DNA from 4 places in the Chlorobaculum parvum NCIB 8327 genome. Region 2 is predicted to be linked to each of the others. Evidence: riboswitches for the same ligand, from Rfam matches in the RefSeq annotation. Region 2 holds a riboswitch; each other region holds the start of a gene.

The links. A riboswitch is a leader RNA that binds a small molecule or an ion and turns the genes downstream of it on or off. The one in region 2 is predicted to bind cobalamin.
Region 1: it holds a riboswitch for cobalamin, as region 2 does, so the genes downstream of both, CPAR_RS11065 (hypothetical protein) here and CPAR_RS03060 (vitamin B12-dependent ribonucleotide reductase) in region 2, are expected to answer to the same signal.
Region 3: it holds a riboswitch for cobalamin, as region 2 does, so the genes downstream of both, CPAR_RS06115 (hypothetical protein) here and CPAR_RS03060 (vitamin B12-dependent ribonucleotide reductase) in region 2, are expected to answer to the same signal.
Region 4: it holds a riboswitch for cobalamin, as region 2 does, so the genes downstream of both, CPAR_RS06010 (TonB-dependent receptor plug domain-containing protein) here and CPAR_RS03060 (vitamin B12-dependent ribonucleotide reductase) in region 2, are expected to answer to the same signal.

Annotation. Positions count from the first base shown of each region.
Region 1 is NC_011027.1:1,618,805-1,626,441, reverse strand. It holds gene CPAR_RS07545 (class I SAM-dependent methyltransferase) at 44-922, opposite strand; gene CPAR_RS07540 (thiol-disulfide oxidoreductase DCC family protein) at 1,018-1,455, opposite strand; gene CPAR_RS10815 (hypothetical protein) at 1,550-1,726, shown strand; cobalamin riboswitch at 1,831-2,044, shown strand; gene CPAR_RS11065 (hypothetical protein) at 2,067-2,426, shown strand; gene CPAR_RS07535 (transporter) at 2,446-3,237, shown strand; gene CPAR_RS07530 (energy-coupling factor ABC transporter permease) at 3,249-4,004, shown strand; gene CPAR_RS07525 (energy-coupling factor ABC transporter substrate-binding protein) at 4,001-4,303, shown strand; gene cbiQ (cobalt ECF transporter T component CbiQ) at 4,300-5,085, shown strand; gene CPAR_RS07515 (ATP-binding cassette domain-containing protein) at 5,085-5,960, shown strand; gene cobA (uroporphyrinogen-III C-methyltransferase) at 5,935-6,753, shown strand; gene CPAR_RS07505 (sirohydrochlorin cobaltochelatase) at 6,737-7,637, shown strand, end outside.
Region 2 is NC_011027.1:638,506-646,142, reverse strand. It holds gene CPAR_RS03065 (ECs_2282 family putative zinc-binding protein) at 1-235, opposite strand, end outside; gene CPAR_RS03060 (vitamin B12-dependent ribonucleotide reductase) at 472-3,930, opposite strand; cobalamin riboswitch at 4,166-4,434, opposite strand; gene CPAR_RS03050 (NAD-dependent epimerase/dehydratase family protein) at 4,615-5,622, opposite strand; gene CPAR_RS03045 (phospholipase C/P1 nuclease family protein) at 5,659-6,399, opposite strand; gene nadA (quinolinate synthase NadA) at 6,534-7,502, opposite strand; gene CPAR_RS03035 (co-chaperone GroES) at 7,605-7,637, opposite strand, start outside.
Region 3 is NC_011027.1:1,317,006-1,324,642, reverse strand. It holds gene CPAR_RS06140 (ATP-binding protein) at 1-134, shown strand, start outside; gene CPAR_RS06135 (hypothetical protein) at 331-648, opposite strand; gene CPAR_RS06130 (cation diffusion facilitator family transporter) at 927-1,808, shown strand; gene CPAR_RS06125 (HAD family hydrolase) at 1,845-2,504, shown strand; gene CPAR_RS06120 (3'-5' exonuclease) at 2,529-3,155, shown strand; cobalamin riboswitch at 3,235-3,451, shown strand; gene CPAR_RS06115 (hypothetical protein) at 3,478-3,834, shown strand; gene CPAR_RS06110 (TPM domain-containing protein) at 3,900-4,547, shown strand; gene CPAR_RS06105 (TPM domain-containing protein) at 4,544-5,491, shown strand; gene CPAR_RS06100 (hypothetical protein) at 5,718-6,212, shown strand; gene CPAR_RS06095 (geranylgeranyl reductase family protein) at 6,545-7,637, shown strand, end outside.
Region 4 is NC_011027.1:1,294,436-1,302,072, forward strand. It holds gene cobD (threonine-phosphate decarboxylase CobD) at 1-179, opposite strand, end outside; gene CPAR_RS05995 (cobyric acid synthase) at 176-1,702, opposite strand; gene bluB (5,6-dimethylbenzimidazole synthase) at 1,696-2,334, opposite strand; gene CPAR_RS06005 (ABC transporter substrate-binding protein) at 2,331-3,131, opposite strand; gene CPAR_RS06010 (TonB-dependent receptor plug domain-containing protein) at 3,150-5,027, opposite strand; cobalamin riboswitch at 5,244-5,477, opposite strand; gene CPAR_RS06015 (Na/Pi cotransporter family protein) at 5,529-7,202, opposite strand; gene CPAR_RS06020 (SRPBCC family protein) at 7,221-7,637, opposite strand, start outside.

The sequences.
Region 1 (7,637 bases), 980 kb from region 2:
TCCGTATTCAGTTTTGGATACCTCAATGGGCGCTTGCTTCAAGCTACGGCTTTTCAGCATAAGACAGGATGTAGTCCAGACCGGCGTACACACTGTCGGCTGAACGATTCAGGGTTAATTGTGCCATAATCTTTGCAAGGGGATGCATCTTGCCGACAAATGTCCGGTTTTTTGCCAGATACTCATGAAGAGGTTCATAGACATCATCACGGATTGATTTGATATCAATATGGACAAATCCGGCTTTGGAGAGCTTGTTCTGGTAGGATGGGATCAGGTAGTAGTTGTCTTGTGGAATATTGAATTTTCCTGCCACAAGGTTCCATGAAAACCATTGCTCTATTCGCCTGAAGGGGTTGTCGGAGTTTTCTGTCGGCACAATGTCCGCTGTCACAAGCCTGCCGCCCGGCCGCAAAACGCGAAATGCTTCCCTGAAAAAATCCTCTCGGGTTCTGTAGTGGAAAGCGCTTTCCACGGAAACAACCAGATCGACGGATTCATTTTCAATCGGCATCTCCGTTGCCGAGCCTTCTTTTAAATCGACTGATTTTTCGAGTCCCGCATCGGCAACGTTCCGCCGGGCGCGTTCAACCTGGGATTTCGTAATGTTCAGCCCGATGATTTTTTCGGGCTTCAGTTTTCTTGCCCAGAGGATGTCCTGATCGCCAAAACCGTACCCGCAATCCAGGACGGTATCGCCTGGCCCCATGCCACCTTTTTTCGCCACCAGCAGCGCAAGCGCTTCACTGGCTTCATCGATGGTATCTGCCTCACGCCAATAGCCGAGATTCAGATAGAGGGCGTGCTCGGTCAGAGATGAAGTGCCGATCAGATCATAGACTTCCGTGGTCTTCAACCCGTGGAACGGATTGAAAAGCCAGTTCAGATACCTGAAAAATCGATCGGTTGCGTTGTCTGACATGGTGATTACTTTTTTGCAGTGAAGAGGACGGAATCATGCTGAGTGTCCGTCGATAAGCATAGTAACTTCTCAATGCGCTTAGAGGTTACAGGTCATCAGGAAGCCCTTGGTATCTGTTCAAGAAAACGCTTGCGCAGCTCTTCGGACGGCAGCATGCACTCCTCTTTTTTCCCGAAAAGCTGGTACCGGTTCTGCGCTATCAGATCATAGAGCATATCGCGCAAGGGCTTAGGAATAGCCTGGAATGCGGCGAGCAGATTCCACGGCATGTCGAGTCGGGAGGCGATTTCAATGGCGGCAGCACTTCGGGTGAAAGCGCGGTCACTGCTGACAAGCACTACGGTGTCAAGCCGGGAAGTGTTGATTCCGAAACGTGTTAGGAGAGATGCTCCGAGAGGAGACTGGGCTGGTGTGAAATAAAACAGCCCGGCGCCGTCACGCTCAAAGATGAAATTCACCGAAAACTCACACAGATTGCAGACACCGTCGAAAATCACGATGTTTTCCGGCAGAGAGGCTCGAGGCTTGTCCATTACGCTTTCAAATAAGATTAAGGATGCGATTGAATGGCTTTCTTACATGAACTCCCCGAAACAATCCGGAAGTTCCGGTCCTGCTTCCTAACTGTTGCCGCGTTACGTTAGCCACCAATACGCGGTGCTCGACATCGATTTCAAGGCAAGCGCCAAGTGCTGGCATGATCTCCGGCAGGATCAGGAGCCGGGCGTGGTTTCAGCCCAGGCTGCACGCCTTCCGGAAATCCTTAAGACAGCCAAACAGAAAGGAGCAGCCCAGCGCTTGTGATCATCGACCCAGCACTGCACTTCGAATCGGCTGCACTGGCTGCCGCGCGTTTCATCGGAGGAAAAAACTTCCAGCACCATTTGCTCAAACCCTTCTTTTTCTTATACTTCATCCGAACATGTGGTGTCTGTCATCGCGAGATGACGGGCTTAAAAGGGAATCCGGTGAAAGTCCGGAACAGTACCCGCTGCTGTAATCCCGCACCGGCTGCAAGGCTGGTGAAAAGGTTCGCCAACAATGCCACTGTCCCAGTTTTGGGATGGGAAGGCTGGTGAAACCCGGGAAAGTCAGAAGACCTGCCTCATTTTTTTAACGCTTCGGGAATAAAGCAACATACACCATGAAACACACCCTCGTTCCATTCTCTGGAACAGGCTGGTTTCGTGCATCGTTAACGGCGATGCGCAACCGGCTGTTCCGATCTCTTCTCTCTCGATTCATCCCTGCTGCCTGTTACGATCCGCTTCGCTGGTCGTTCGGCCTGCCATGGCATCCGGTGATTTTTACTGCCGACCCTCGTTTGATGGGCCATTCCCACCTTCACGAGCATTTTCTGTTGTTGTCGATTCATGAGGCTCAACGGAACGCTCAACATTTCAATGCATTTCCAGTTTCTCGCTGTCAACGTTGTGCGGGTTATGATGGCTTTGCCGCTGCCGCTCATCCGCTGAATTCCGTTCCTTTCTGGCTTTTTAACTGATAGAACAAAACACGCGACCATGAAAAAAAATCTTATGGCGGTAACGCTGCTGTGCTGCGCTGCCCCGGCGTATGCGGCCCATCCTCTTGTTACCGACGATACCGGAACCCAGGGCACCGGCGGCTGGCAGATCGAGTGCACGACTGGATTTTCCTCCAACAGTGAGAGTGACGAAGGCATCAGAATCAAAGAGCGGGAAAACGAAGCAGCGGTGGCGGTCTCCTACGGTCTGTCGGAGGACATCGACATCGTTGCCGGATTGCCGTACCTGTGGTATCAGGTGAAGGAAAATCAACTGGTTACTGCTGATGAAAGTGGCATCGGCGATATGACGCTTGAGCTCAAGTGGCGGTTCTGTGAAAACGAAAAGAACGGATTCAGCCTTGCCCTGAAGCCCGGTATCTCTCTGCCGACCGGTGACGCCGACAAGGGGCTCGGCGCTGGTCGGGTGACTGGCGGTGCGGTGCTGATCGCCACAAAAGAGTTCGGGGCGCTGACGCTGCACGCCAACGCTGGCTACCATCGCAACGCTTACGAACTCGACGAGGATGCGGCGGCGTGCAACAAGCACATCTGGAACGCATCCCTTGCGGGCGAATATGCGCTTTCGGAAAAGCTCAGGGCGGTTGCCGATATCGGTCTCGAAACGGCCGAAGAAAAGGGTTCACGCACACATCCTGCATTTCTGGTTGGAGGGCTGATTTACAGCGTCACCGAGGATTTCGATTTCGATCTTGGCATCAAGAGTGGTTTGAACGATGCCGAACCTGATACGGCTGTGCTGCTGGGCGTGGCCGCACGATTCAATTAAAGGAGGAGATGATGAACAATCTGAAATTTCGTTTTGTCGCTGTGCCCTCGATGGTTGCGGGCATGATACTTTTTGGCGGTGGCGAGGCTTGGGCGATGCACATCATGGAGGGGTTTTTGCCCCCTTCGTGGAGCCTGTTCTGGACGGCAGTGTCGTTGCCTTTTTTTGTGCTCGGCTTCCGTTCGATGCGCAAAATCGTTGCCGACAATCCGCGCATGAAGTTGCTGCTGGCTATGGTCGGGGCGTTCGCGTTCGTGCTCTCGTCGCTCAAGATTCCGTCAGTTACGGGAAGCTGTTCGCACCCGACTGGCGTGGGGCTCGGAGCGATCATGTTCGGGCCGTCGGTAATGAGCGTGCTCGGCGCGATCGTGCTGCTCTTCCAGGCGTTGCTGCTCGCACACGGCGGGTTGACGACGCTTGGTGCGAACCTCTTTTCGATGGGCATCGCCGGGCCGTTTGTGTCGTACGGCATCTACAAGCTCGCCGACGGGATGAAGGCTCCGCGCTCGATGGCGGTTTTTCTCGGCGCGGCACTGGGCGATCTGGTGACCTACGTCGTCACCTCGCTCCAGCTTGCCGCCGCTTTTCCGTCGACGACCGGCGGGTTTGCCGCAGCCATGTTCAAGTTCCTCGGCATTTTCGCCGTGACGCAGGTGCCGCTTGCCGTGAGCGAGGGCATTCTGACGGTGATGGTCTATAACACCATCCGCTCGTATGCCGGCGAGACTATGTTCAGTTCTGCAACGCTTTCCGGGGAGGTGAAATGATGAAAAAGTCGATCCTGAAAAATCTGCTGCTTGCGGCACTGGTGATAGCGCTCGCTGTCGTGCCGCTGATGACCCTCAAACATGCCGAGTTCGGCGGCGCTGACGGCCAGGCCGAGGAGGCGATTACGGAGTTGCAACCCAGCTACGAGCCGTGGTTTGCGCCGTTCTGGGAGCCGCCGGGTGGGGAGGTCGAGAGCCTGCTGTTTGCGTTGCAGGCGGCGCTGGGGGCTGGTGTGCTGGGCTATGGCCTCGGGTTTCTCCGGGCTTCGCGCGAACCGTCCGGAGAGGCACAGGTTTGAGAACGCTCGACCACTATGCCGCAAGCTCCCGGCTGCGCGATGTCGCGCCGGGCTACAAGCTGCTCTATGCGCTTCCACCCATCGCAATGGTGCTTTGGGTGGACTCCGTGCCGTTTTCGCTGCTGGTGTTTGGCCTGATGAGCGCCTCGGTCGTCATGAAGGGAGGTGTCCGGCCTGGTGACTATCTCCGCTGGCTGCTGCTTCCGGCAGCCTTTCTCATGACCGGAACGGCAGCTGTCGCGTTCGATATTTCCGTGCATCAAGAGTCATTTCTTTTCTCGATTCCGGTTGGCAGTGCTTTCATCGGCGTGACCTCAGCCGGCCTTGCGATGGCGATTCATCTGGCGTTCAAAGCGATGGCGTCGGTTTCGTGCCTCTACTTCATCGCCTTCACGACGCCGGTGGCCGACCTCGGACGCTCGATGTCGGCGCTGGGCGTTCCGGGGCTTTTCATCGAGATGACGTTGCTCATCTATCGTTTTGTGTTTCTGCTCTTCGAGACCGCCTCGGAGATGGCGACCGCGCAGCGCTCGCGGCTCGGCTACGCGGGCACGGCGGTTTCGTTCCGCTCCCTTGCGTTGCTCGCCTCGAACCTGTTCTTCTTTTCGGCCCGTCGCGCCGAGGAGGTGTATGTGGCGATGGAGTGCCGGGGCTATGACGGCTCGATCCGCGTACTGGCTCCGTCGAGCGGAGAGCGGCAGCCATCGTTCGCCGGTCTCGTGTTACTTGAGCTGGTGCTGCTTGGCCTCGCCGTCGCCACGCATTTCGGGAGGTTTTTCTGATGGCGTCACCGGATATTCTCCGAACCGAGGCGCTCCGGTGTGTCTGGCCGGACGGCACGGTGGCGCTCGATGGCGTCGATCTTTCGATTCGGACGGGTGAGGTTACAGCGTTGCTCGGCGGCAACGGTGCGGGTAAGTCGTCGCTTTTGCTCGGCTTCAACGGCATTCTGAAGCCGAGTTTGGGCCGGGTGCTCTTCGGCGATGAGCCGCTCGACTACTCGGCGAAGGGGCTGAAAGCGCTGCGGCAGGAGGTCGGCATCGTCTTCCAGAACCCCGACGCGCAACTGTTCGCGTCGAGCGTTTACGAGGACATCTCCTTCGGACTCTGCAATCTCGGCCTGCCGGAGCCGGAGGCGCGGCGGCGGATCGACGCGGCGATGGAGCTGGTCGGCGTCGCGGAGCTGGCGCGCAAGCCGGTGCACCACCTCAGCTTCGGGCAGAAAAAGCGGGTGGCGCTGGCCGGGGTGCTGGCGATGGAGCCGTCAGTACTCTTGCTCGACGAGCCGACCGCCGGACTCGATCCGCAGGGCGCGGACGCAATCATGCGGTTCATTCGTGATCTGCAAAGCACCTCAGGCATGACGGTGGTCGTCGCTACGCACGACATTGAAATGGTGCCGCTCTTCTGCGACCGGGCCTGCGTGATGGAGCGGGGAAGGGTGCTCTTCGAGGGTGAAGTTACCTCGATGTTCGAACATCGCGACCTCATCCGGCAGGCCGGGTTGCGGCTGCCACGCATCGCGCATTTGATTGAGATTCTCGTCTCGAAAGATGGTTTCACGCTGCCCGGCAATGCGATGACGATTGGGCAGGCGCGAAAGATTTTGAAACAGCTGAATGTGAAATCGGATGAAAACAAATCAGTGCAAGGGTAAGGTGTTTCTGGTCGGGGCCGGGCCGGGCGATCCGGAGTTGTTGACCGTTCGGGCGCACAAGCTGCTGCAATCGGCTGACGTGGTGCTACACGACGCGCTTGTCAGCCCGGAGGTTCTCGCGCTGCTGCCGCTTGGCGCGGAGAGGATCGCCGTCGGCAAGCGCATCGGTGACAAGGTCGATCAGACCGATCGCCAGTTGCGGATCAACGAGTTGCTGGCCCGGCACGCCCGCGCGGGTCGATGCGTCGTTCGGCTCAAAGCCGGTGACCCCTTCATGTTCGGGCGTGGCATCGAGGAGGTGCGCGCGCTGGCCGCTGTCGGTGCTCCTTGCGAGGTGGTGCCGGGCATCACGGCTGGCATCGCCGCCGCTGAGCTTTGCAGGATACCCTTGACCGAGCGCTACCGGAACACCTCGGCGCTCTTCTGCACTGGCCAGACGGCGGACTACTCGCTGTCACATTTCTCGGCGGTGATCGAGCTGATGAAGGCGGGTACGCCGCTGGTGATGTACATGGGCTTCGAGCAGCTCGACAGGATCGTCGAGCGCTTCATCGAATCAGGCCTTTCTCCAGACCTCCCGGCGTGCGCGGTGTCGCGAGTGTCGCGAAACGATCAGGCGCTGGTCAGCGGCACGCTCGGTACCATCACCCAGCAGCTCCGGGAGAGCGAGCTTCCCCTGCCGGTGGTCTTCATCATCGGTGAGTATGCTGTGCCGGAAGGGGCGCACAATCGAGATCAGACCGATCCATCTGATCAAAATCACAGTTTCAACCAACATGACCAAGCATCGTAAAAAACGGAAGCAGATCAACAAGAAGGCGATTCTGCTTGCCCATTTCGGCACGACCTATCCCTCGGCACTGCCGTCGCTGGAGAATATCCGGCGGCAGATACAGGCACGGATTCCCGGCATCGAGGTTCGTCACTGCTTCACCTCGAACATGGTGCGCAACATCTGGTCGGCGCGGCGTTGCGATCCCCGAAAGTGGCTCGACGAGGGGGTGGCCGACGAGTTCCTGAACGTGCAGGGTTTCCTCGGAGCGATCGGCAATTTACAGGACGGCAACTACCGGACGATCATCGTGCAGCCGACGCACATGTACCACGGCGAGCAGTTCGAGGATCTGAAATCGTACGTGTCGGCGCTTCAGTCGATCCGCACCATCAAGCGGGTCTGGTCGCCCTTCGAAAAGGTTGTGCTGTCGCGCCCGGCGCTCGGCACCTGCGGCGTGGAGCACGACTACACCGAGGACATCGAGGAGGTGGCCGCGTTGTTCGAGGATGACGTGGAACGCGCCCGCCAGCTTGACGCGGCGCTGGTTTATGTGGCGCACGGCAACGACTTCTTCTCGTCGGGCGTGTTCCACGAAACCTGTGACGTGATGCGCAGCCGCTATCCGGGCGCGGAGATTCACATCGGCATGGTGGAGGGGCAGCCCGGCGTGGAAGAGATCGTCGCTGAAGTGACGGGCAAAGGGCGCACGACGGTGCTGCTGCGGCCCTTCATGATAACGGCAGGCGACCACGCGCACAACGACATTGCCGATGACGATCCCGGTTCGTGGAAAGGCGCGTTCGAGGCGGCGGGATGCCGGGTCGAGACCCGCATGGAGGGACTCGGTTCAGACGACCGCTTTGCCTCGATCTTCGCCCGCCGGATTCTCGAAACCGCCGAGG
Region 2 (7,637 bases):
ACCTACTGAATTCATCAACAATATCCTCAGTAAGTTCTTTCTTTATCTCAGACAAATGCTCATCAATATTCTCGCCATTTTCCCTGATTAGTTCATCCTTTGTAAATATTCTATTACATGAAGCACACATCATCATCTCAATACTTTCCTCCACACCTTCTCGATAAGAAAAATCCGTACAGCCACACGTAGGACATAGCAAGCTGACCTCTCTATTATATTTATCCATGTTCATTTTCATAATATTTATAAGTTAAAACATTTCTCGCATTATACGTTTCACACATATTTCATTAAACATCAGTAGGACTGATGAAATCATGCAATAAACTGATCTCACTCAAACTATTATAACCAATTTAAGCACAACGCAGGGATGCCCTTGTACTCGAAACGTATATCCAACAATCAAATCCCCCCAAAAAAGCGCCGGGCTGGCACCCGGCGCTTTCAGAGTCAATCAATCCAATCTCACGAACAACCAGTCGTCATTCCGCAATCCTCGCACACCTTGCATGTGCCGTTCTGCTTTACTCGTACCGATCCACAATTTTCGCACTGCTCGCCGGTGTAGCCTTGCACTTTGGCCTGGGCGGCCTGGCTTCTCAAAACGCTGTTGTCATCTGCGTGAGCTTTGGCTGTGTGAACAGCAAGTTCCGCCTCTGAGTCTTTGGCTTTGTGCGCCTTGCCGTTTCCATTACCATTGCCATTCGTCGTCACCTCCGGCACCTCATCGACCGCCTTCACGTGCACAAAATCCTTGCGTCCGAGGTAGTCGTAGCCGATGGAGCGGAAAACGTAGTCGAGAATCGAGGTCGAGTTCTTGATGGCGTTGTGTCCCTGCACCGCGCCCGCAGGCTCGAAGCGGGTAAAGGTGAAGCTGTCCACCAGCTCTTCGAGCGGCATTCCGTACTGGAGCGCCTTGGAGGCGAGCACGGCGAAGCAGTTGAGCAAGCCCTTGAACGACGCGCCCTCCTTGTACATGTCGATGAACACCTCGCCCAGCGAGCCATCTTCGTACTCGCCGGTTCTGAGGAACACCTTGTGGCCACCGACGTACGCCTCGCGGATGTACCCCTTGCGGCGCTTCGGCAGCATCCGGCGCTCGGAGCGGTGATAAACCCGCTCGACGATGCGCTCCTGCACCTCCTTCGGGCCTTTGGTCTCGTCCAGCTCCTCCTCGGTGCCGAGCATGACCACCTCGTCGAGGTCGGCAATGGAGGAGATGTTGAGCGGCTGCGAAAGCTTGGAGCCGTCGCGGTAGATGGTGATCGCCTTGACCATCGACTGCCATGCGGCTTCGTACACGTCGCCGATTTCAGCGGTGGTAGCGCTGGCGGGCATGTTGACCGTCTTGGAGATCGCGCCGGAGATGAAGGGCTGCACGGCACTCATCATGTGCACGTGCGCCATGTGGTTGATGTAGCGCTCGCCCTTTCGTCCGCAGGTGCTGGCGCAGTCGAACACCGGCAGGTGCTCCGCTTTCAGGTGCGGCGCGCCCTCGATCATCATGGTGCCGCAGACGTAATCGTTGGCCGCCTCGATGTCCTCATCGCTCGCGCCGAGTTCGCTCAGCATGTCGAAGCCGGGGTCGTTGAGCTGCTCTTCGGTGAAGCCGAGGGAGTGGCAGAACTCGTCGCCGATAATCCATTTGTTGAAGGCGAAACGGATGTCGAAGACGCTTTCGAGCTGCTTCTCGACCGCCTCGATCTTTTCGTCGGTAAAGCCGCGGCTCTTGAGCCACTGCTGGTTGATGCCGGGGCAGCCGCGCAGGGTGCCGTGGCCTTTGCAGTACTTCTCGATCTCCTCGATCTGCGTATCCGAGTAGCCGAGGCGGGCAAGCGCCTTGTGCACCGACTGGTTGACGATCTTGAAGTAGCCGCCGCCCGCAAGCTTCTTGAACTTGACGATGGCGAACTCCGGCTCGATGCCCGTGGTATCGCAATCCATGACGAGGCCAATGGTGCCGGTCGGTGCGATGACGCTTACCTGCGCGTTGCGGAAACCGTACTTCTTACCACGTTTGAGCGCTTCGTCCCACACCTTTCCAGCCGCCGTAAACAGCTCTTTCGGGCAGTATTCGGAGTCGATGCCGCGCGGTTTGACCACCAGCCCTTCGTACTCCTCCTCAGCACTGTTGTGCGCTGCGCGGCGGTGGTTGCGGATGACGCGCAACATTTCGTTGCTGTTCTCGCGGTAGCGGGCGAACGCGCCGTGGTCCTTCGCCAAATCGGCGGAGGTGACGTAAGCCTGGCCGGTCATGAGCGCTGCGATGCCGCCAGCGATGGCCAGCGCGCGTGGCGAGTCGTACGGAATGCCGAGCACCATCAGGATGCGGCCGAGGTTCGCGAAGCCGAGGCCGAGCGTGCGGAACTCGTAGCTCAGGCGGGCGATGTCTTCGGACGGGAAGTGGGCCATCAGCACTGAAATTTCAAGCACCACCGTCCAGAGCGCTGAAGCGTGCTGGAGCTCGGTGATCTTGATCTTGCCCGACTCCTCGTCGAGGAAGTGCGCAAGGTTGAGGCTGGCGAGGTTGCAGGCGGTGTCGTCGAGGAACATGTACTCCGAGCAGGGGTTGCTCGCGTTGATGCGGCCGCTCACCGGGCAGGTGTGCCACTCGTTGATGGTCGAGTCGAACTGCAAGCCGGGGTCGGCGCACTTCCAGGCGCTCATCACGATCTTTTCCCACAGGTCTTTGGCGCGCACGGCACGGGCATCCTTGCCGGTGGTGCGCTCGCGAAGCACCCACATTTCGTCGTTCTGCACTGCCTTCATGAACTCGTTGGTCACGCGGACGCTGTTGTTGGAGTTCTGGCCGCCGACGGTCTGGTAGGCCTCGGACTCGTAATGCGTGTCGTACTCTTCGAAATCGAGGGTCGTGTAACCCTGCTCGACCAGCGCCAGCACGCGCAGAATGTAGCTCATCGGCACGCCACGATGCAGGGCGTTCTTGATGAGCGTGTTGAGCATCTCGTTCTCCTGACGGTCGGTGCCGCCCTTGAGCGCCTCGTCCACGATCGCTTTCAGGAAGCGCGAACAGATTTTGGAACCGGCCACCATCGAGGCCACCTTGTCCTCCTCCTTGGCCTTCCACTCGATGAACTTTTCAACATCCGGATGATCGATGTCGATGATAACCATCTTGGCCGCCCGCCGCGTGGTGCCGCCCGATTTGATAGCGCCTGCCGCCGAATCGAAAATTTTCAGGAAGCTCATCAAACCCGACGAACTGCCGCCGCCGCTGAGCTTTTCGCCCGAGCCGCGAAGGTTGGAGTAGTTGGTGCCCGAGCCACTGCCGAACTTGAAGACGCGAGCCTCGCGCACGGCCAGGTCGAAAATGCCACCCTCGTTGACCAGATCGTCCTTGACCGACTGGATGAAACAGGCGTGCGCCTGCGGGCGGCTGTAGGCATCTTCCGACTCGCGGGTTTCGCCCGTCTCCGGATCGACGTAGAAGTGCCCCTGCGCCGGGCCGTTGATGCCGTAAGCGAACTGGAGGCCGGTGTTGAACCACTGCGGCGAGTTCGGCGCAGCCATCTGCGCCAGCAGCATGTAGACTACCTCGTCGTAAAATGCCTGTGCATCCTCGTCGGAGTCAAAATAGTTGTGCTTCTTGCCCCAATCCTGCCAGCAGCCGACCAGACGATGCGCCACCTGCTTGATGGAGTTCTCACTGCCGGTCACCGGACGGCCATCCTCGCCGATCATGAGGTTTCCCTCGCCATCACGCTGAGGAACGCCGGTTTTCCGGAAATACTTCTGCGCAAGAATGTCGGCGGCAACCTGCGACCACGAAACCGGCACTTCGACATCGTTCATCTCGAAGACCTTCGAACCGTCCGGGTTGCGAAGCACCGAAGTTCTCAGGGTGTAGTCGAAACGATCATAGACATTTTCACCTGGGGAGGTGAACAGGCGGGCGATTTTCATGAAAGGTCTCCAGAATCGATAATGGGTTGATGTTAGGTAAATCCTTCAGATTCCGTGATTTACCCTTATCCGGCACAGGCTCGGGGCGTAGAAGTGCCAGACAACAAGCAGATAGTTTGCAATATAATCACCTTGCCGAACAGAGGAAACAGACCAGGCAATCGAGTGCAAAAAGATCACGGAAAAAAAGGACACGATCATTGACAGGTTCGCCAGGCTCTCTTCCCGAAGCCGATCGGCGCCTTTCATCCCGGCAGGTTTCCTGACTCCGACGGCCGCGTCGCTCGCACAACGCTTGTCAGTGCATCATCCTTCCCAAGCTCTCCCCGTGGCAATCAGAGGTCGGCGCAGTGGACAAGCACAAACCGCAAGAGTCGACCGGGCAGAGCGCCCATATCGCCTTACGGCATACCATCTTACAGTTGCGGGTACAGTGTGCGATTCTCACGCACTTCCCTTTTACCCGGATGAAAAACATCCGGCACCGGAACGTCAAAAGAACTCTTCAATGGTAACGATTTTTTGGAATGCTGGCAACGCCTGGACACGATTTTCCGGCTCCTGGACGCACAGGTTAACGGGGGTAAACCCGTGCAATGCCCAGAGCAAAACGGTTTGCGGGCGACGGGGAAATGGAATTTTTTTTCGGATGAAACAAAGCCGCTTACCGGCACTCCGGATGCTCTATTTCATCTTCCACAGTGACGGATCGACCGTCACCAGCCAGTCGAGCGTGCGGCGAATGCCCTCGTCCTGTGGCACGAGACTTTGCCAGCCAAGCATTTTGCGGGATTTCGACACATCGGCCAGCGCGCGCGAGGCGAGCACATCGACTGCCTGCCGGGTCAGCAGCGGGCGCGTTTCGCTTCCGAATATCCGGTAGGCCGTTTCCATCATCCAGGCAAGATTCCGCACCAGGCCGAACGGCAGATACAACGACGGCGACGGCGAGCCAATCGCCTTGGCGACACGCTGGCACACCTCCTCGAAGGTAATCGGTTCGCCGTCGCAGGCCATGAACGCCTCCCCATCGGCCTCGGGACGAGTGGCGGCAAGCAGGATCAGCTCGACAAGGTTATCGATATAAACCAGACTGATCGGCGAATTCCGAGACCAGTAGAACATCTGCCGTTTGCGTATGCTGTCGGCCAGCAAAGGGAAAAGGGTGCGATCTCCGGGCCCGTAAACCCAGACAGGGTAGAGAATGCTCGCTGAAAGTCCACGCTTCATCGCCGCCCAAACCTCGTTGCTTCCACCGATTTTTGTATCGGGATAGGATTGCCTTCGCGGCATGCAGGGCGTCTCTTCATCGATACGGCCGAGCAGGTGGTGGTCGAAGCACTCGAACGAGCTGATGTGCACCAGCCGCCCAACCCCGTGCCGTAGCGACGACTCGCACACGTTGCGCGTGCCGCCGACGTTGATGTCGATGAAATCCTGCATCGGCCCCCAGTCGGAAGTCAGCGCCGCTGCGTGCAGCACAAGATCACAACCTTGCACGGCAGTATCGACCGCGTCGGCATCGCGCACATCGCCCGTCACCACCTCGACGCCGGAAGTGCGCAACGGCTCGATGCAGGAGTTTCCCTTCCGCACCAGCGCCTTGACGCGATACCCGTCCTTCAGGCAACGCTTTACCAGATGCGAACCGATAAACCCCGACGCGCCTGTGATAAGGACTGTTTTGCTCATAAAGCTATAATCCTGCTTGAAACATTTCCGCTCACGCTATTCCCCTGCGACAGCCATCTCCTGCTCCGCATTGACCCGCTCGGTCCAGGCCAGCACGGCGTGCAACAACGCGGCGCTTTTGATTACCTGACTGTAGGCCTCCTCTTCGGTCATATCCCGCTTCTGACGTCTCATCCTGTTGCCGAGTTTCCGGGACGATTCGGCGACAACAGCGATTTCACGCGCCAGATCCTCTTCGCTGTTGATAACCGGCGGCTTCATTTTGCGCTGGATGTAACCGATGTTATTACGCACACTGCGTTCAATGATACCGTCGTTGATCGTGTGGTGCGCTTTGTTGAACGCGTCGTAGGGAACATTGTGCAGCGGCATGGAGAGGTCAGCGATGTAGTGGGCGGAGTAGGCCAGCGGATAGCGGGCGTATTTGCCGGTTCGGGCCAGCGCGAAGTACTCTCTGACCGAACCGATGATTGCACCATAGAGATGCCCCTCTTTGTCATCCGGTTGGTTGTAACGAGCAGCCTGCGCCATGACCATCTCCGCCGTAACTTTTTTATTGGCCTTGTTGCTAAAGTAGTGGTTCGGAACCTCAATCGCCCGGAACGGCTCTTTCGATTTGGCCACGTCAGCTGCAACGGCATTGTACCAGATATCGAGCCCGGCGGCTTCGGCTATGGTCAGGTGGGTTTTGTCATGCCAGGCAAGGGCTTCGGAATGGAAGGGCTGGCAACAAAGCAATACCGTGACGGCTGCGATGCGAATGGCGAGCGAACGCATGATGACTCCTTCTGAAATGTTGTGCAATGAAAGAAGGTACACAGAGGAATGTGGAGTCGGCAACGATGGAGGAGGGATTCGCGGAAATATTGCCGGGCCGCGCATCTGAGGACCAGCGGCGGCCCGGCGGAAGGTCAGGCGGACATTTCGAGCATCTTCTTGATCGGCTTGAGCGCCGCTTCGCGAAGATTCTCGTCGACCGTGATTTCAGGTGAGCGGTTGACCATGCAGAGGTAGAGCTTTTCGAGCGTGTTCTGCTTCATCTGCGTGCAGACGCTGCGCGGATTGGCCGGATCTTTTGGCGCCGGAATGAAGGTCTTGCCAGGCGAGCGCTTCTCCATTTCGTAGAGGATGCCCGGCTCGGTAGCTACGATAAAGCTCTGCGATGGGCTCTTGACCGTGTAGTCGAGTAACGCGGCCGTCGAGCCGACGAAAGAGGCATGGCGAAGCACCTCGTCGCGGCACTCGGGATGGGCGATCAGCTCGGCGTCCGGATATTTGGCCATCGCCTGGATCATGTAGACCTCGGAGTAGGCGTCGTGCACGTAGCAGTAGCCCTGCCAGAGAATCATGTCGCGATCGAGCTTTTTGCTGAGCCAGGTGCCGAGGTTGCGGTCGGGGCCAAAGATGATCTTCTGCTCCGGCGGAATCTGCTCGACGATGTGCGCGGCGTTCGAGGAGGTGCAGGTGATGTCCGAGAGCGCTTTGATCGCCGCAGTGGAGTTGATATAGGTGATCGCGATGGCGTCGGGATGCTGCTCCCGGAACGCGCGGAACTCCGCTTCGGGGCAACTGTCGGCGAGCGGGCAGCCCGCGTGGTCGTCGGGCATGAGCACCAGCTTGCCGGGATTGAGAATCTTGGCCGTCTCGGCCATGAAATAGACGCCCGCGAACACGATAACATCAGCGGAGTTATCCTCTGCCGCCCGCGCCAGAGCGAGGCTGTCACCGACGATATCCGCCGCCTGCTGAACTTCCGGGACGGTATAGTAGTGGGCCAGAATGACGGCGTTCAACTCTTTCTTGAGCGCCACGATCCGTTCAAGCAGCTCTTCGGTCGAAAGCTTCGAGGCCTCCTCTGGTCTATCGTTTGCTGTGGTCATATCGATTTCATGAAAAGCGATGAATAAAAAAACTCCTCGCCGAACGAAGAGGAGCAAGATCACGCAGAACAGAAACGGTGGTCAATCCGACTGCTGCGTGATTCAGTGGAGATAGTCTTCAAGGTCGTCATCCTC
Region 3 (7,637 bases), 680 kb from region 2:
GCGGCACGGGCCTCGGTCTGTCAATCGTCAAAAAACTGGCCGACCTCCAGTCCATCACCGTCTCGGTCACAAGTGAGCCGGACAAGGGCAGCATCTTTGAACTGGTGTGGCGTCAAGAAAAAACTGAAAGATGAGCAAGTCCGCAAGGTGTTTGTTGGTTTCATCATGTCACCAGGATTGCCGAATGACTGGAATTTCGAGTCGGAAAAAGAGCGTGATAAAGCTTTGCGGTGTGATTTTTCGAAAGTGAATGAGGAATAGAGCAGGTGGGAAATCTCCCCGGAGTTTGTTCGATCAATCAACTCCGGGGGGCTGGTTCATTAGGTGTCTTTATTCGTCCTCTCCTACCGGTTCGCTTCCTGTGTAGATTTGTGCGGAATTGTCTGCTTCATTGTAGTTGAAATACACCGGTTTTTCATGCCGAAGTATATCGACGATTGCTTCCCAGTCACGGATATGATAGTGAACGTCAATGAAGTGTGTTATTGAGCGTATTTTGTTGCCCGGCAGGGGATGGCCGTCCGGAATGAACCACACAACAGCTCTACCAAAACTCCCGAACAGATTGATTAATCGCTTGCCCCCATGGGTTTTAGGGTCAAGCATATTGATGAAGTAGGCATCGATTTGCCCGAAATGGGTTGCCATAATCTCCTCCTTGTTTTGATGTTCAGCTCATCGTGTTATTTCAGTGATCGTGAAAAACGTTGAATTTTCTGAAAAAGCAGGAGCAACTTAAGGGCATCATTACTATGTTACCGACTTTCTCAAAGAGATGCAATCAGATCGCGTGCTGATGCCGAGAGAACACGGCTTCCGGTAATGATTTTTCTGTTGGCAGTGGTGCCTTGGTTCCTATGCATTCCAGACTGTATCTTGTTGTATGGCAAGAATCTGCGCGTTTGTGAAACTGGCAAATAATAACCATGTCCGCTCAATCCCGTAACCATTCGCTTACTCGTTTTGTGTGGCTGTCGATAACAGCTGCTCTGGTCACCATTGTGCTGAAAATGGCGGCGTGGCAGCTGACCGGCTCGGTAGGGCTGCTCTCCGATGCGCTCGAATCGTTCGTCAATCTTGCCGGGGCGATGATGGCGCTGGCGATGCTGACCTTGGCCGAGCGTCCGGCGGACGAATCCCACGCTTTCGGGCACGGCAAGGCGGAGTATTTTTCGAGCGGCTTCGAGGGATTGCTGATCCTGATTGCTGCGCTCGGAATCGGTTACAGCGCGATCGAGCGCTTTTTTCATCCGCAGGCGCTGCATGACGTCGGGCCTGCTCTCGTCGTCTCCGTTTGCGCCGGGGCGGTGAACCTCCTGACCGCACGCACGCTGCTGAAGGTTGGCGAGCGGGAGCACTCGATTACGCTTGAAGCTGACGCGCATCACCTGATGACCGACGTCTGGACTTCCGTCGGGGTGATTGCCGGTGTTGCGCTGGTGTGGCTCACCGGACTGACCTGGCTCGATCCGCTCATTGCGCTCGTCGTGGCGTTCAATATTCTCTTCACCGGTTGGCGTCTTCTGAAACGCACCGCGGACGGCATGATGGATGCCGCGCTCTCCCCCGACCAGATTGCCGAAATCCAAACCGCTCTGCTTGAGGTGTGCGGGGACGAAGTGACATACAAAAATCTCAAAACGCGGCTGGGCGGCAATGTGGCGTTCATCACGCTCGACGTTCTCGTTCCGGCCAGCTGGAGCGTGCAGCTCGGCCACGACTGGTGTGAGCGCATCGAAGCGCATCTGCATCAAGTCATCCAGAACTCGCAGGTCGTGACGCATCTCGAACCGCGCACACAGTCGTGAAGAGGAGCGTCATTGAATCGTGGAGGTGATGGCGGCATGAAGTATCGTCTCATTGTGTTTGATTTCGACGGCACGCTGGCCGACAGCGAACAGAGCATCATGGAGGCCATGCGGCTGGTGGCGCGTGATTTCAGGCTGTCGGAGATCGATCCCGCAATTGTCCGCCGCGGGATCGGACTGCCGTTGCAGCGTACGATTGAAATGGGGCTTGGGCTTGAAGCCGATGATGCCGCTGAGGCGGTCGAGCGTTACCGGAAGTATTACAAGGAGATCGCTTTCGACACGACCAGTCTGTTCCCGGAGGTCAAGGAGACGCTGGAGCTGTTGCAGCGGGAGTATTTGCTTGCTATCGCTTCCAGTAAAAGCAGGCAGGGGCTTCTGTCTATGATGCAGCATCTCGGCATTTTCCAGCACTTTGCTTCCATCGCCGGAGCGCAGGATGTGCAGCGGGGCAAGCCAGCGCCCGACATGGTGCAGCTCTCGCTGGCGCGCCTCGCTGTTCCGGCGGAACGGTGCCTCGTCGTGGGCGACACGGTGTTCGACATCGAGATGGGCCAGCGGGCATCCGCCGATACCTGCGCCGTTACCTACGGGAACCATTCTGCCGAGGAGCTGCGCGGGGTGAATCCCACCTGGCTCATCGATTCGTTCGAGCACATCCTGTCGTGCCTGCATGGCGGCGGTGAGGCGGATTGACCAATCTTAACCGGATATTTTTTCATGCAACGTGCGTCGGCTGATAGCGTGGTGGTGCTGGACTTTGAAACAACGGGCTTGTCGCCGCAGTATGGTGACCGGGCCATCGAAATCGGCGCGGTGCTTCTCGAAAACGGCGTAATCGTCGACCGTTTCCAGCGGCTGATGAATCCCGGCTTTCGGATCAGCCCGTTCATCGAGAGCTATACTGGCATTACCAACGAAATGCTCAAAGTCGAGCCGCCCTGCGAAGAGGTGATGGCCGGGTTTTCGGACTTTATCGCCGGGCACAACATCGTGGCGCATAACGCCTCGTTCGACCGGCGCTTTCTCGACTTCGAGCTGAAACGGGCGCGCCGAGCCTACGAGGGCGATTGCTGCTGCTCGTTGCTTCTGTCGCGGCGGATTTATCAGGATGCTCCGAACCACAAGTTGCAGACTTTGGTCAACCATGCAGGCATACCGAAAGTCGGCAGCTTTCACCGCGCGTTGGCTGACGCCGAGATGACAGCGCATTTGTGGCTGTCGATGATCGACCGCATCCGCCAGCACTACGGTGTTCAGGCGATCTTCTTCGACCAGCTCACCGAACTTTCGAAAATCGACAAGCTTTACGCTCATCGCTACCTCACCGATCTGGCGAATGGATGAGTGGAACGACGGCGATGAGGACTCTTGAGTCATCGAAAATTTCCGCGCGGAGCATTGGTTCGAAGCGCTGTTTTTGATATACTTTACACGAGCATGTGGTGCCCGGCATGGAATCGTGACGGGCTTAAAAGGGAATCCGGTGCAAGTCCGGAACAGTACCCGCTGCTGTAATCCCGCATCGGTCGCAAGGCTGCTGACACGGTTTGCCGAAAAGGCCACTGTCCCGACAATTCGGGACGGGAAGGAGGGCAAAACCACGGGAAAGTCAGAAGACCTGCCGCATCTTTTTTTACAAGCTTCGGGAATAAAGCACCATATCATCATGAAAAAACCCCTTGTCCCATCTGCCTGGGCAGGCAGGTTGCGCGCCTCATTCAGAGCGCTACGAAACCGGCTGTTCCAGGCGCTTCTCAACCGGTTCATCCCCGGTTTTCTTCACGATCCGTTTCGCCTGCCGTTCGTCGTGCCGATGCGGCCGGTATCGTTTCCCACGAACGCTTACGAGCTTTTCTCTGCTCAGCAGGAGGGAGCCTCGCTGTTGTTTCATCAGGAGGATGACGGGAGCGACAATCTTTCTGAACTCACCTCATGCGCCGCCTGTCAGCGCTGCGCGGGCAACGACAGCATTGCCTTTGCCGGGAACACGCTCACCACGTTTCCTGCTTGGCGGTATAACTGACGGAAGCTATCGGCGCAGAGGCTTTGCGTTATCAAATAAAAAATCTCCGGACACGAGGATTTTCAATGAAACCAACGTTATCAGAGCATGAGCGCCGTCGCCTGGATCTACGCGTCGCTGAAACGGAAAAGCGCACCGGAACCCAGATCGTTCTGAGCGTCATCCAGCGTAGCGACGCGTATGCCGAGTTGCCATGGAACGCTTTCGCTTTGGGCGCGTCGGTCGCCGGATTGATCCTGTTTCTGTTGCATTGGAGGCTCTATGCGTGGTATCCGGAAGCGTCTCTACTGATTGTGGTGGTGGGCATACTGGCGGGTGGTGCGCTTTTGGCGCTGCTGACGGTCATGATGCCGCGATTTGCAAAACTGTTCTTGTCCGACTACCGCGCCGAAGTTGAGGTGCAGCAGTATGCCAAAGCGCTGTTTCTGGATCGCGAGCTGTTTGCCACCCGGCAGAGAACAGGCATTCTGCTGCTGGTCAGTTTGTTCGAACATCGGGTTGTGATTCTGCCTGACAAGGGGCTGGGCAAGCGTTTAAAGGAAGATGATGTAAACAACATGATCGCGGCAATGACTTCATTGCTGAAGCGTAGGCAAGTCGCCCAAGCCTTCGATGCCGGTCTGGACTATCTGTCCCGAATACTCACCGCCACCTCGCCTGAACTCCATAGCGACGAATTGCCCAACGACATTATCGAGGAGGAGGGAGTATGAAGCAGCGAGTGATCTTTCTGTTACTCCCGATCGTGCTGTTTGTCAGCTCAGCCCTTTTTGGCGCGGAGGTGCCGTACCTGACCGGGAGGGTCACGGACAACGCGCAGCTTCTTTCCCCTGAGGTGAAGCGCTCATTGTCGGAGAGTCTGAAGGAACATGAACAGCGCACCGGCAACCAGATTGCCGTCCTGACGATTCCAACGCTTGATGGGGAGAGCATCGAAGATTACGCGGTCAGGGTTTTCGAAACATGGAAACTCGGTCAGAAAGAGAAGGATAATGGTGTCTTGATCGTCGTGGTGCCAAACGACCGGCGGATGCGCATCGAAGTGGGGTACGGTCTTGAGGGCACGCTTACTGATGCAACGGCAGGGCGAATCATTCAAAACATTATGACCCCAAAATTCAAAAACGAAGACTTTAATGGTGGTATCACGGATGGCGCCAAAGCCGTGATGAACGTCCTCGAGGGTGGGGTATTGCCGGAGACAGCAGTCAAGTCCGATTCGAAGAAAAAGTCGGGTTTCTTTGAAATGGAGGGGCCGGAGCTTTCGATAACGGAGCGCATTCTCATTGGCGCGTTTGTTTTCGGCATCATCGGGCTGTTTACGGCGATTGGCATCCTCACGCCTGGTTTCGGGTGGTTCTTATACTTTTTTCTGATACCCTTCTGGGCGGTTTTTCCCATGGTTGTGCTGGGCCCGGATGGCGCATTGTATTGTTTGATCACCTATCTGGTCGGCTTTCCGGCAGCAAAGCTGTTCATCCGGAACACCGACTGGTATCAGAAAGCTCAGAAAGATCTTCGCACGAAGGGGCAGGCTTCAATCGGTGGCATGGTGATTCGCTCTGGAGGTTCCGGTTCGTCGTGGTCGTCCGGTGGATCGAGTTTTTCTGGCGGTGGGGGATCGTCAGGCGGTGGCGGTGCCTCCGGCAGCTGGTAGGGGGATGGTGATGGCTGTTGAATCGCGTCACCACGCCGACAATATGGACATTTGATTTGTCCTTTTCGGGAAAGGAAATCCAGAATATTGCAGAAATTTTTTGGCCGTCGGCCACTCCTTAGACCATAGCATCGTGATGCAGAAAGATTGGTGGATCCCGATACTTCAATGGACACTTCCGGGCGTTGCGCTGACCATCATCATGGGATGGCTCTCGAAGAGCAGGATGAGTCGACGGTCTGTAACGGAAGTCAATACCTTAAGGCATCCAACGGGTATTCTGGTCATAGGGCTCATCGGATTCGCTTTTTTTGCCGGTATCGCTGTGGTGTCGAACACCATCGGCAAGAACAGCACAACCACTATCTGGACGACCCTCATTTTCCTTTTCTTCGCAGGGATGTCGCTCGCTATGGTCGCCGACTACTTTTTTGCCCGTCATCGCCTCAGCGCCGATGGGCTCGACTATGGCAGGTTGACTGGACAACGCGGTTACATCCGCTGGGTGCAGGTTCGACGTGTTGAGTACGCGCCCTCGATGCGGTGGTTCAAGCTTCATATGCCGTCTGGGCCTCCCATCAGGATTTCAGCAATGCTGATGGGTTTGCCTGCGTTTGCGCAACATGTTCTGGCGTACGTACCGGCCGGGCGAATCGACAATTCAGCAAAAGCTTTGCTGATCGAGACTGCCGATGGCAACCTGCCTGAAGTCTGGAGTTAGTCCGATGCCGCAGGAGTAGCCGAGCCATTACATCAAACTGACATTCCGGCAGCAGAGCTTTTCTGGCGTTTTGACGTTGCGTAACCCTCCTCGTCTTTTCTTCTCTGTTCATCATGGAGTTGCTTATTTCAGCAGTTTCTTGCCGCGCGTTTTTTTCTTGAATGGTTATTGCGTTACGTTTCAGATAAGCGATATCTGGCCAACCTCATGGCTGACATAATCGCGCACAATCGCAGATGGTGCGAGTTGTACAAGCTGCTGAATCCGTTCTTTCAAGCTGGGGTCTATGCTCAGCAATAACCGGCGGCTTCAATCCTGAATTCCAGTGACGCATGAAACCGTTTGATGTGGTGATTTCCGGGGCTGGTCCTGCAGGGTGCACGGCAGCTTTGTCGCTTGCGCGGAAAGGGTTGCGCGTTGCCTTGATCGACAAGGCGCAGTTCCCGAGAGATAAAACGTGCGGCGACGGCGTCACCCCAGCATCGGTCAGGCTTCTTGAAGAGCTTGGTGTCGTGGAGGTCGTTCGCCAGCGAGTAGGGCCGCTGACGGTGTTCAAAGGCATCACCCTCTTTTCTCCCGATGGCGCGGTTGTGCAGGGACGGTTGTCGCAAACCGGCGACCGGTCGAGCGAAAGTTACGTTATCCCCCGATCGTTGCTCGACGACTGTTTCGTTACCTGTGTAAAAGCCCACGAATCGATTTCCTTTTTCGACAATACCGAGTCGCGCGAGCTCATCATAAACGGTGATTCGGCCAGGGGGCTAAGTACTTCTGGAGGTGAATTTTACGGGAAGTGCATTGTTGCGGCTGACGGCGTCTATTCGCCGATAGCCGCTCAGCTTGGGCTCCTGAACCGACAGAAAGAGCAGCAGGGATTTGCCATGCGGGCCTATTTTTCAAACGTTAACGGCCTGAGCGATTCCATCGAACTTCATTACGACAATCTCATTCTGCCGGGCTACGGCTGGGTATTTCCCGCCGGTGAAAAGCGAGCCAACATCGGCGTGGGCATCATGACGCGTTTCAAGGAGCCGCGCGGTCTCAAAAACATGTTCAAGCGTTTTGTCGCTGAAAACCCGGTTGTCTCCAGCAAGCTGAAAGATGCGGCGATGGAGCCGGGTACGCTGAAAGCGTGGCCTCTGCCGTTCGGTTCATTTCGGGGAATGCGGAGTCAACGCAATGTTTTGCTTGCTGGCGATGCCGGCAGTTTTGTTGATCCGCTGAGCGGAGAGGGGATTTTTTATGCCATAAAAAGTGGTCAATTCGCAGCTGATGCTATCGTCAAAGCGCTTGCGGAGAATGATCGCGCACAGGCCGGAGCGTTTTATGAAAAGTTGTGGAGAAAAGCATTCGAGTTCGACGAGTTCAGCGTCGGCTATTTTCTGCAAACCATGCTGAACAGCCGTTTTCTTATGGAAACGCTTT
Region 4 (7,637 bases), 660 kb from region 2:
CGCACACTATGTCCATCCATCGAGGGATAGGATGCAAATGGAATGGTGGTGGAGAACAGCTCCTGCAACGGAGGGTCGATAGGCGCGAGATTGACGCTGAAGTCGAGCGAAATGGCACTCGCAAGCCTGTCGCCCGAACGGTCGCCGTGGCGATGTGCCAGCAGATGATCGTGGTTCATGACTCTTTCTCCCCTTTGACCGAAAGACCGGCAATAGCAAACAGCTTCTCAAGATCGAGATTTTCCGAGAAATGCTTGGCAAGCAGCTCGAATGGATCAGCGGCGGACGCTCCCACTGGCGATTCGTAACCGCTGTCCAGCATTCGCAGAAACCAGGTGCGGACTTCCGGACGGTCGAAGAAGCCGTGAAAATAGGTGCCCATCACCCGCCCGTCGGCACTCAAAGCTCCGTCGAAGCCTGCATCGGCCTTGCCATTGCGCTCCGTCACGTCGATGAGCGGCGACGCGCCCGGATCGACCTCCGTCCGACCCATGTGAATTTCGTAACCGCCGACCAAACAGGACGAGCCCGCAAGCGTGCCGATGGTGTTGCTCAGCATCTTCTCGCGTTCGAGCACAGTTTTGACGGTCAACAGCCCAAGCCCCGCGCTTTCGCCCGGAGCGCCCTCGACGCCGTGCGGATCAGCGATGGAGGCCCCGAGCATCTGATAGCCGCCGCAGAGGCCGACGATGATGCCACCGCGTTTGCGAAATTTCTCGATCTCGTCGCGCCAGCCCATTTTTTCGAGCCATGCGAGGTCACCGCGCACGTTCTTCGAGCCGGGCAGGATCAGCGCATTGTAGCTATCGAGCGACTTCGGACGGTGGAGGTAGTGCAGCTCGACCGAGGGATCGCGCTCCAGCGGTGCGAGGTCAGTAAAGTTGGAGATGTGCGGGAAGTAGATCGCCGCGATGCCGATCTTGTCGCCAGACGGCTCGCGCTTCGGATCGACCACCGACGACAATGGTACGGCGTCCTCGGCGTCGATGGCGAGCGCCTTGACCCAAGGCAGCACGCCGAGCACCGGCACGCCGGTCATCGATTCGAGCATCCGGACGCCTTCGTCGAAGAGCGATTTGTCGCCCCGAAAGCGGTTGATGATGACGCCCTTGACCAGCGCCCGATCCTCCGGCGGAATCACCGCCAGCGTGCCCGCCACCTGCGCGAACACGCCGCCGCGGTCGATGTCCGCCACGAGAATCACCGCCGCCCCGGCGCGCCGAGCGGTCTTGAAATTCACGAAATCGCGCTTGTAGAGGTTCATCTCGGCACACGACCCCGCCCCCTCGATCACCAGCAGCTCGTGCTCTGCTGCCAGCCGGTCGAGGCTCTCGAACGCCGCCTCGGCCCAGCGCCGCGTGTCGCCGAAATATTCGCGAGCGCTCTTGTCCGCGCACACTTTGCCTTGCAGCACGACCTGCGCGCCGGTGTCGGTGTTAGGCTTGAGCAGCACCGGGTTCATGTCCGCATGGGGCGTCACCCGCGCGGCAATCGCCTGCACGATCTGCGCCCGGCCCATCTCGAAACCGTCCGGCGTGACGCCTGAATTATTCGACATGTTCTGCGCTTTGTAGGGCGCCACATCGACTCCCGCGTTGCTGAAAATGCGGCACAGCGCGGTGGCCACGATGCTCTTGCCGACGTCCGAGGCGGTACCGAGTATGGCGATGTTGGTCATGGGCGTTACGAAATCAGTTACCATTGCTCCTGATGCAGCAGGTCGTCGAGTGCAAGGCGCGGCAGCCAGCCGGCCTGCTCCAGCTCCGGCGTTTCGTGGAAAAAGCTCACGTAACCGATGCAGAGCCACGCCACCGGCACGATGTGCTCCGGAATGCCGAGTACCCGGCGCACATGGTCGTGGTGGATGATGCTCACCCAGCCGACGCCGAGATTTTCCGCACGTGCAGCGAGCCACAGGTTCTGCACCGCGCAGACCGAGCTGTACAGGTCCATCTCCGGATTGGCCGTGCGCCCGATCACCACCTCGCCACTGCGGCTGCGGTCGCAGGTGACGCAGATGCCGACCGGCGCTTCGAGAATCCCTTCGAGCTTGAAGCTGCGATACTGCTCGCGCCGTTCACCCTCGAACATACGAGCAGCTTCAGCGTGCGCCTGCTCGAAGCCGTCCTTGATCTGCTTCCGCACCTCGAAATCGCGCACGACGACGAAGTCCCACGGCTGCATGAAGCCAACGCTCGGCGCGTGATGCGCCGCATCGAGCACCCGGCGAAGCACCTCGTCCGGCACCGGATCGAGCAGATACTGACCTCGCACATCGCGGCGGTTGTAAATCACTTTGTAGAGCGCATCACGCTCTGAAGTGCTGATGGTCATTTCAGCCTCCCATGCTGTTCACCGAATTGTCGCTGCAACTCCTCGATACCCGAAAGGAGCCTCGGCGAAGCAGAGGTGAAACTGGCCCCGTTCAACTGCACCACCTGGTAGTTCCCGGTACCGATGACGACTGGGCACGAATGGGCATCATCCTTGAGCACAAAAATGATCTCTGGCTTTGTTCGACGCACAAGATCGGCAACGGTTGCCACCGGCGCACCCGGCCTGAGGTGACGGATCGTCGGATAATCCTCGACGACATTGAAACCTGCCGTGGCGAAAAGATCATGAAGATAAGTCTTTACGCCGAAAGAAAAAGGCGTCCCTTTGCAACTCGAAAGAATCAGCGCCCGACGCCCAAGGCCATCGACCTGAGCTGCAGCCTCGCGCCACCGCCGGTCGAATGCGGCAGCTTTCGCTTCGCCATCCTCGACGCCGAGCGTCTTACAAATGGTGCGGATGTTTTCGGTAACCTCATTCATGTTCTGGAAACCATGCAGCACGACACACTCGGCGCCTTTTGGTGTCACTTGCCTGAGCACCTCCTCGCTCGTCCAGTCCGAAGCAAACAGATAATCGGGATGAAGCGCAGCAATTGCTTTTTTGTCGGGATCCATGACACCACCGGTTTTCGGCCTGTCGAGATCGTCATACCGGCTGACGCCGACAATCCGGTCACCGAGTCCGAGATACATCAGGGTGTTGGTGATATACGGCGACTGACTGACGATCCGCTCCCCCGCCCCGGCTGCCCCCGCAACAAGCAGGAGCAGCATCGTAAGTATCAATTGTTTCATGATTGATGACGACCGGATTTACAGCGTCACCTTCACACCAGCGTAAGCCGACCTGCCGGGCGTTGCGTAGCGCCAGGCTTCCTCGTAGTACTCGTCGAAGAGGTTGTCGATACGGCCGTACAGTTCGACGTTGTCGGTCATTTTGTATGAGGCGGAAACGTTGACAAGGAAATAGCTTTCGAGCTTGTTGGTCACGACGCAATCATCATCCTTGGCGCCAGAGTCCAGACGTGATCCGACCCACTGGAGATTCGTGTTCAGGGTCGCCTTTTTCGAGGCCTTCCATGTTGCCGCAAGCCCGCCTTTGTGACGAGGGCGACGGTTAAGGCTTTCTCCCTCGGGATCTTTCGTGTAGGTATAGGTGTAGTTCACGGATAAGAACAGCACATTTGACGGACGCCACTCGGCAAAGCTCTCCAGACCGTACGTTTTGGTCTTGCCTTCGACCTGGGCGTATTTCCAGGTGGACATGTCAAAGGCAATGCGGTCGTCATAATCTGTTCTGAACCAGGTACTGCCAATCGTGAGGTTATCGGCAAGCTTCCGCTCGAACCCGGCATCCCACCCTTCGCTGGTTTCGGCGCTGAGTGTTTCATTGCCGTAGGGCGAGTAAAGCTCGTAGAGTGAAGGCGCCCTGAAACCGGTGGCGTAGCTGCATTTTAGAGTGGTGCTCCCAAAGGTATAGGAAGGCGCGACACGCCAGGTCGTTTTGCTGCCGAACTTCTGATTGTCCTCGTAGCGAATGCCCTGCACCAGGCGCAAACCGCCGATACGCCACTGATCCTCGACGAAAATGCCGGTCGTGCCCATGCTCTTGTCGAGGCTGGAAGCGTACATACCGAAGCTCTCGTTCTGCATGCTCTCTTCACGGGAATTGATTCCCACGCTGACCGTATTGTTGTCGGCAAGAGCGTAGTCGCCCTGCCAGCCGATCTCGTAGAGATAACCGTCGTAGGTGCTGCTCAGCCCGTCAATAGTGAAATATCTCCTGTTCTGGTCGCTGACATTGTAGTAAAGGGTGCTCAAGAGCGGCTGATAATTCATTTTCAGCGCAACCCGGCCACTGAACAACGCGGATTCCTGCTTGTTTCCGATGACATCCGTGCCGGGACCATCGTACTCATACTCCGCATCGGTATACCTGAGGGAGGTCTCAAGCGTCACATGCTTGTTGAGTTTCAGGCCAAAATTGCCGGACAGCGTAGAGTTCTCATATCCATCCTTCTCGAAGCTGTTGTCATCGGGATTGATGCATTTGTTACGCTCATCGGTTGTTGAAAAACCGTCCGTTTTCGTCCGCGAAGCGCTGATCGAGTAATCGATCAGATCAGTGCTGCCGTTTGCGCCAACGTACGCTTTCCAGGTCGAGTAGGAACCGCCCTCAGCACCGGCATACACCGACGGCTTTGCGCTACCTTTTTTCGTGATGATGTTGATGACACCGGCCGAAGCGCCTGAACCATACAGCATGCTTGCCGGGCCTCGAACGATCTCAATGCGCTCGATATTGTCGGTGGTGATTTTCGAGATATCTGCGGCCATCGTGCCGTCCGAAGGGTCGTTGATCGGCACCCCGTCGATCAGCACAAGCGTGTACTTGGCATCGGCGCCCCGGAGAAAAATGCTGGTGGTCGAACCGGGACCGCCATTGGATGCGATATCGATTCCCGGCTGGCCCTTGATGACCTCTTCGACGCTGGTCTGACCCGACTCTTCGATCTCTTTGGAGGTGATCACCGTCACCGAACTGCCGCCGGCATCGGCAACAGAATTGAGCGTTTTGGTAGCCGAGACGACGACCTCCTGACCGACATAGTTGTTTGAAGCCACTTCAGCCCGAAGACCGGAGTTGCAGAGCATGGCCGCCATCAGAATGGCGAGCGAACGTTTGTTCATGGTGTTGTCCTGTGTTGAATTAACTGAATCATCAACAGACAGGGATAGAGGAAAAGGACTGAACCGGCGCCGAAACACAGCATGGATCGAACGGACTGACGAAAGCCGCGCTCAGCGGAAAGTACCGCAAGAGCAGCATGGATTCTGAAAACGATGCTGTTGGTTTTCGGATAAACCGGAAGTGCTTTGCCTGACTATAACCCGTAGTCTTGTTACTGAGCAAAGAGCTAACTGGCAGGTCTCCTGACTTTGGCGGCTCAAGCAGTACGGCCTTCCCACCCGCTCCCTGGAGGAGCCTGGCAGTGACGCGCACCGACTGCAGCATCCGGACATGTGGCCATGTTCGTCAGCGGCAGCTTGCCGTTGTACAGTTGCGGGTACAGTGTACGAATCTCACGTACTTCCCTATTCTCCGGCTTTAAAACCGGCACCAGCTATCATGTAAAAGAACGTTATCTTTGCGGAGGCAATTTACAATTTTCCGCCTCATTTGCAAGCAGTTCAGGACGCATTGCCGTCAGCCATCCGGATGATGGTGCGGGCCATCGACATCGTCTGGTGATGCAACACATCCAGCGCACGAAGCAACTCCATGTGCAGGTCGTGCGTTTTTCCCGACTCGGGGCGACTCTTGATGCGCTTCATGTGCGTAAAGCCGAGTTCGAGGAACATGCGCTGGAACGCTTTGCCCTCTTTGAGCACCGCCGCGGCTCGCTGGAAGCTCATCTCCGCAATCGCCAAATTCATGGCCGCAATCTCGCGGCACACCTGCTCGTGCAGCCGCTCGATCTCCGCCTTGCCCTCCTCGGTCAGCTGGCTGCCATTGCCTCCCGACGGAAACTCTTCAAGCAGGGTCTCGACCACATCCCCAGCCGATTCGAGATCTTTGGCCAGCGCCATCAAAGCCGCCGCCTGCCGAAGAAGCGGTTCATCGACTGCCTCCTGCATGATGTGGATCAGGTAGGCGGTCACCTTCTTCTCCAGAAAATCGAGTTTCTCCTCGCGCATCAAAAGGCCTTCAGAAACCGGAAGATGCTTGTAGATGATGTCCCGACCATTCCCGGTGCCGAGGAACGGTTCGGGCAGCGCTCGCGACATGCGCCCGAGAATCTTGTTCATGCGCGCAATCTCCTGACGGGCCAGCCCGACAGCCACCTCCGGCGTGGCGAGCGCGGAGTCTTTCAGATGCCACACGGCCGGAATGCGCCCGATCTCCTCCGGGTCGTCTGGCAAAATTTTGGTGAGAAAACGCCCGTACAGCGGCAGAAATGGCAGAAACACGATCGCCATGAAGACGTTGGAAACGGTATGGGCATTAGCGATCTGACGTGGCAGCCCTCCGGCAGCATCGGACGGCGAAATCGAGCGGATCAGGTCGAGATAGGGCGACAGGAAAATGACGAAAACAACGACGTAAGCCAGGTTGAAAATGAGCTGCGCAAGGAACACCCGCCGTGCTGCGCGCATGCTTCCGGCGCTGCCGATAGCCGCCGTGATGCAGGTGCCGACATTGGCCCCGAACATCAGCGGCACGGCGATTTCAAGGGTGATCGTCCCCTGCTGGGCCATGGTGATGACGATCGCGATGAACGCCCCGCTGCTCTGGATAATAGCGGTCATGATCGCTCCGGCCAGCACGCAGAGGATGGGATTTTCGAGCGTGGTCAGAATCGAGAGGAACTCTTCGCTGGTGCGAAGCGGCGCGACCGCCATGCCCATCAGCTTGAGGCCGAAGAAGAGCAAACCGAGCCCGGCAAGCACCTCACCGAACAGGGCAACGCCACGTTTCCGCCTGACAAGCGAGAGGAAAAAACCGACAGCGAACATCGGCAATCCGAGTTCACCCGGCGAAAAAGCGATGAGCTGCGCCATCGTCGTGGTGCCGATCTCCGCGCCAAGCACCACGCCGAGCGACTGCGTAAAGGTGAGAATCTGCGACTGCACAAGCCCGATCAGCGTCAGCATTACCATGCTGCTCGACTGCACGGCAATCGTCGCCACCGCGCCCGAAAGCAGCGCAGAAAGCGAGTTCCCGGTAATCGAGGAGAGCCACCCCGCAATCTTGCCACTCGACGCTTTCCGAAGCCCCGCATTGAGCGACTTCATGCCCAATAGGAAAACCGCCAGTCCTCCCGCGAACAGGAGAAAATTGGAGAGTACGGATTGTGACTCCATCACTTCGGTTGTCTGATGTTACTCCTTTTCAGGAGGCATGGCCCCCAAAATCTCCGCCACCTTGCGCCGCCGGAACTCGAACACCTCGTCGAGCCGCCGCCCCACAATCAGCGCCTCGACCACCTCGCCGAAAAGATCGAGCGGCAGCGCATACTCCACGATGTCGGTCATCTCCGTCCCGCCCTCGATTTGGCGAAAAAGGTGGCGGTGATACCAGTGCTCGTACGGCCCCGCAAGCTGCCGATCCGCAAAGAAATCGGGCTTCGAGACTGTCATAATCTCTGTCGTCCACCGCACGGGAATCATCATGAAGGGATAGAGCACGAAGTTCAGCTTCATGCCTTCATAGATTGCCATTCCCGCATTGCCGCCCTCGGCCTTCAGCATCATTTCGGGCGGAGTGATTCGGGCAAGATTACCCGGTTGTGAGAAAAA